Regions from separate parts of the Paenibacillus sp. Marseille-Q9583 genome, predicted to be linked through region 1. Evidence: a T-box and tRNA genes for the amino acid it is inferred to sense, from the RefSeq annotation. Region 1 holds a T-box; the other holds one or more tRNA genes.
What was found. The T-box of region 1 lies ahead of ACWNM1_RS26790 (valine--tRNA ligase). A T-box ahead of a tRNA ligase gene usually reads a tRNA of that ligase, here a tRNA-Val.
Positions count from the first base shown of each region.

Region 2: it has a tRNA-Val gene. The T-box ahead of ACWNM1_RS26790 (valine--tRNA ligase) is inferred to sense a tRNA for this amino acid. The anticodon was not compared.

Region 1 covers NZ_CDRJTB010000084.1:9,880-12,084, forward strand. Annotated here, with positions in the region: gene ACWNM1_RS26790 (valine--tRNA ligase) at 1-798, opposite strand, end outside; T-box leader at 954-1,237, opposite strand; gene ACWNM1_RS26795 (LysM peptidoglycan-binding domain-containing protein) at 1,579-2,205, opposite strand, start outside.
Region 2 covers NZ_CDRJTB010000072.1:583-2,787, reverse strand. Annotated here, with positions in the region: gene ACWNM1_RS25185 (site-2 protease family protein) at 1-227, opposite strand, end outside; gene ACWNM1_RS25180 (hypothetical protein) at 556-858, shown strand; tRNA gene ACWNM1_RS25175 (tRNA-Val) at 990-1,061, shown strand; gene ACWNM1_RS25170 (hypothetical protein) at 1,419-1,859, shown strand; gene ACWNM1_RS25165 (hypothetical protein) at 2,112-2,205, opposite strand, start outside.

The DNA.
Region 1 (2,205 bases):
ACTACCAAACTCTTTGTCTACATAATCATCAGCGATAATCGGAATCTCACGGCCAATAATCGGCAAGATCAACGTTTTGCCGATCAGATCTTTATAACGATCGTCTTCCGGATGAACAGCAACCGCTGTATCACCCAGCATGGTCTCCGGACGTGTGGTAGCTACTGTAATAAATCCGCTACCGTCTTTAAGCGGGTAACGCAGATGATACAAGTGACCATTAACTTCTTTATATTCAACCTCGATATCCGACAATGCTGTACGAGCCGCCGGGTCCCAGTTGATAATGCGTTTGCCGCGGTAGATTAAGCCTTTATTATAGAGCTTAACGAAAACCTCGCGTACAGCTTTCGACAACCCTTCATCCAAGGTAAACCGTTCGCGGGAATAGTCAAGGGAAAGCCCCATCTTAGCCCACTGCTCATGAATGGTGTTCGCATATTTATCTTTCCACTCCCACACCTGATCCAGGAACTTCTCGCGGCCGAGATCATGTCTAGAAATTCCCTGCTCACGCAGCTTTTGCTCTACCTTTGTCTGCGTTGCGATACCGGCATGGTCTGTACCTGGTAGCCACAACGTGTCGAAGCCTTGCATCCGTTTTGTACGAATCAGGATATCCTGAAGCGTAAAATCAAGCGCATGACCAATGTGTAGCATTCCCGTTACGTTTGGCGGCGGGATTACAATGCTGTATGCTTTTGCATCTGGACGCCCGCCTGCACGGAAATATCCACCCTCTGTCCAGTAGGAATACCACTTGGTTTCTGCCGATTTTGGATCATACGTGGTTGGCATTTCATTCTTAGAATCATTTGCAGCGGCAGCATCTGCCGCTGTATCTTGCAAGTTCGGCAACTCTGCCGCTGTTAGATTGTTTTGGTCAGCCATTCTCTGATACCTCCACTTGGTTACTTGTAGTTGGTTTCTAAAAAACAAAAAGACCCCTCGTCTCAAAGGACGAAAGGCCATTCTTTCGCGGTACCACCTTTGTTTCGCGCCAATGAAAAATAAACCTGCACTTCTTTCACCTTACGGTTCAGAAGCTTAGCGCGACACTCGTACAGATAACGGCTGCTACCGGCCACATCCTAACTTATCTTTCATATCCATGAAGACAAGCTCAGAAGGGCGACTCCGGGGCGACTTCGGTGGCTGTATCCTACGGAATGTCACAGCACTTGCATTCCGCTCTCTGAAGGGCTGACCGCCTACTCTTCCCGTTCCCAGTCTTTACTTAGATATTGCTTACTCCATAATACATTTTGAGTCATCCCTAGTCAACCTGAATAGGCTTCTACAGCGGGACTTTAAGCGGAATTTCGACTTATAGCGTGCATATGTCGAATTTTCATTCGATTCATCACTCTGCGTTGGTTAGATACCCCGCATTCTAACGTTCTCCGGTCACACAAGAATAAACGCCTTCGACGTCCTTTTACGGACGGTAAGCGTTTATTCGAGAAGTATAAGGATAATGTATAACGTGAAACTTATATATTCTTATATTTGACAAAAATCCCGATCTACTATCAGATCGGGATTCACCTATTCATGTGAGTATGCATTGTAATTCAACTACGGAATGTACAACACTTGCCCTTCTTCTACACTCTGCCCAGACAATCGATTATACATTCCCAGCTCCCGCGCACTTAGCTGATACTTCTCTGCGATCGTATCCAGCGTTTCTTCACGCTGTACGATGCAAAGTCGAACCTTCCGGAACAAGTTAGCGCCGTCTGCTCCGGTAATGAATCTACTCTTCCACTCTGTATTATTTCCCGCTTCTGGAATGATCGCTGCAGCCGATGCAGTTCCTTCAGACTGAAGGGCTTCCTGTTCTTTACGGGAACGGCTAGAGCTGAGTAATGAAGAGAAGGTAAGATGTTCTTTGGCTGGAACCTCTGCTTCTTTCTTACTACCTAGCGCAATCTTAAGGTCTTGCTTCTCCTCTGACTGTGGCACAGTCTCTTGAGAAACAAAAACTTCATTCGTATTCTCGTGGATCGGCTGAGCATTCTCTTCTTGTGCATGGAGCTCATTATTGGCCCCGTTTTCCGAAGCGAATACGGCAATATCTTGATCCGCATCAGCATTAGCTGCTGGAACAGCAGTTTCTCTTGAAGCAAAAGTATATTCAGATTCTTGCTCCTGATCCGCTTGACTCGCCTGGCTAACTTGATTCAGCTGAGTAGCCTCTGC
Region 2 (2,205 bases), on a different contig from region 1:
CCTAATTCATGGACTAGCAAGAGCAGGACAAAGCCCACGGCAAACCCCCACGGGTAAATCAAAGCATACGCCCATATTGAAATCATCATTGATATTAACGGCCCGGCAATTTTACCTATTTTCAGAAGAGACAAAATCGCCTTTCCTTTAAACAGGAGCATCGCCGCCCCGCCCCCCAACCATTTCCATGACGTGGAAGAATCCTTTTTCTTCTCATTTTGCGGCAAGATCTCAAGCTCCTTTTTGTTTCAATTTTTATCTAACTGCTGTACATTACCCTCCATTTTATCATAAGCGCTTAAGGAGTATTTCCATAAAAAAGCACTTGGCTAAGTATACGAGGCAACTTTTAGAATCGTTTCAACGTCAAACAAACAGATAATGTATAATTTTTACTATTATTCAAGGGAAGAAAGTGATTCCGCTCCAATACATAACCACCACCTCACACAAAATAACCCGAATTTTATGGTTACCCTATAGGCTAACGCCGTGAACGTTATAGGCTACGAACCATAGACTGTTATCAGGGTTATTCAATTGAGGAGGTTATTTATGGATACAAATGCAAATTTACATCAACAGGTCAGTTGGAATTGTATGAACAAATACGTAGGTATTACAACGACTGACGGTCAGTCCTTTGATGGCTTTATTGCCCATGTAGATCAAAACTATGTTACTCTTGCGGTTCCTAGCAACGAAATGGTAGAACGTTTAAACGGAATGCCCACACACGAATCGGCGTATAGACAATTTGGCTTCCGGCCTGGCTTTTTCCCAAGACGTCGCTTCTTTCCACGACGCATCCCTTTTTTCGGTATAAGCGATATATTTCTACTCCCGTTCTTTATCTGACGGTGCTCATGGGGATGGAGCGGCATCCCCTTTTCTTATTATTTTAAAGACTATGTAAACTATCATCCCTATAGATTGTAAAAAAAGAATTGCCATCCTACTCTATCGTATGGTATTATGAAATTCGTCGCAGGACGGTAGCTCAGCGGGAGAGCACTATCTTGACAGGGTAGGGGTCATGGGTTCGAACCCCATCCGTCCTATACTGCAATATTTAGAAAGCCCTTATTGTATAAGGGTTTTTCTTTTTTTCGATCATCGGTGTCGCTCTATAAATTTGCGAATCTTGCTCTTGGGGACGAATTGGGGACGAAATTTTTCTTCCCATAAAAAATGGCTACCTTTTTCATCAACTCAGAAGCCCTCTCAATTACTTTAATAAATGTAAGAAGAAAATAAAAGAAATCCAATTCTAACGATATCGTAAATACCCCCAGTAAAGTCACTGACGGGTTTTATTTATCTAGACCGGACCTATTAATTATTTTTGAATATATACAAGCATTCGATCCTTCCTCTCATAAAATATAGTATCTTATAAGAGAGGTTAGGTGTATTTAATGAGTATTCAGTTTTTGGATATGCGCATTTCACAGACTAGTGTAGTGGATACACCTGGTATTGATTTGGTCCGTTCGGGTGCAATTTTCGGTGACATTGGACTCCAAACCTCTAGTGTTACACCTGCAAATGCAAACTTAGTAAGAGTCACATTAAATGCTTATGTAAGGCTTAGTGTTGATGTTAGCGTTATAGTTCAAAACGATGTTACTTTTAGCATTTACCGCAATAATGTATTAATTTTTAGTACAACCTACCCAGGAAACATTAATAATACTGTGACCCAATATGAGATGGTAGGAATAACCGCCGTAGACTTTCCTCCGGCTAGTGATGTGCTTTCAGGCCAAATTCAATATACTATCATTGCATCAGCTATTAGAACTGCAACTCTAGGAGCACGAAGTTTTAGTGGGATTGCAGTAGCAGGTAATGGATAAATAATAATTGTTCAACGTAGTGTCCCCGGAAACTTCGGGGATTTTTTTTAACCCATTAGATGACCTTTAAGAATCCCACCAAGCTCATTAGTATATTTAGTCAATCTTAAGCTTATTTCGGTGCGCATCACATCTCGAGTTATTCCAAATCGTTCCTGATATCCCCGGCAAAAGATTTTTAATACGTGATAAATTCATCTTGCTCATCTTCGCCAGCAATTTGATGTTCCGCTGCTTCAGCTCTTTCTACAGTCAATAGGTATCCTGCATGATCCTGCACTGTATGGCTTCGCCAGCCATCAAAAGGGTACGTTTCAGTATGCTGCTACTGGAGTGTTCGAGCTCC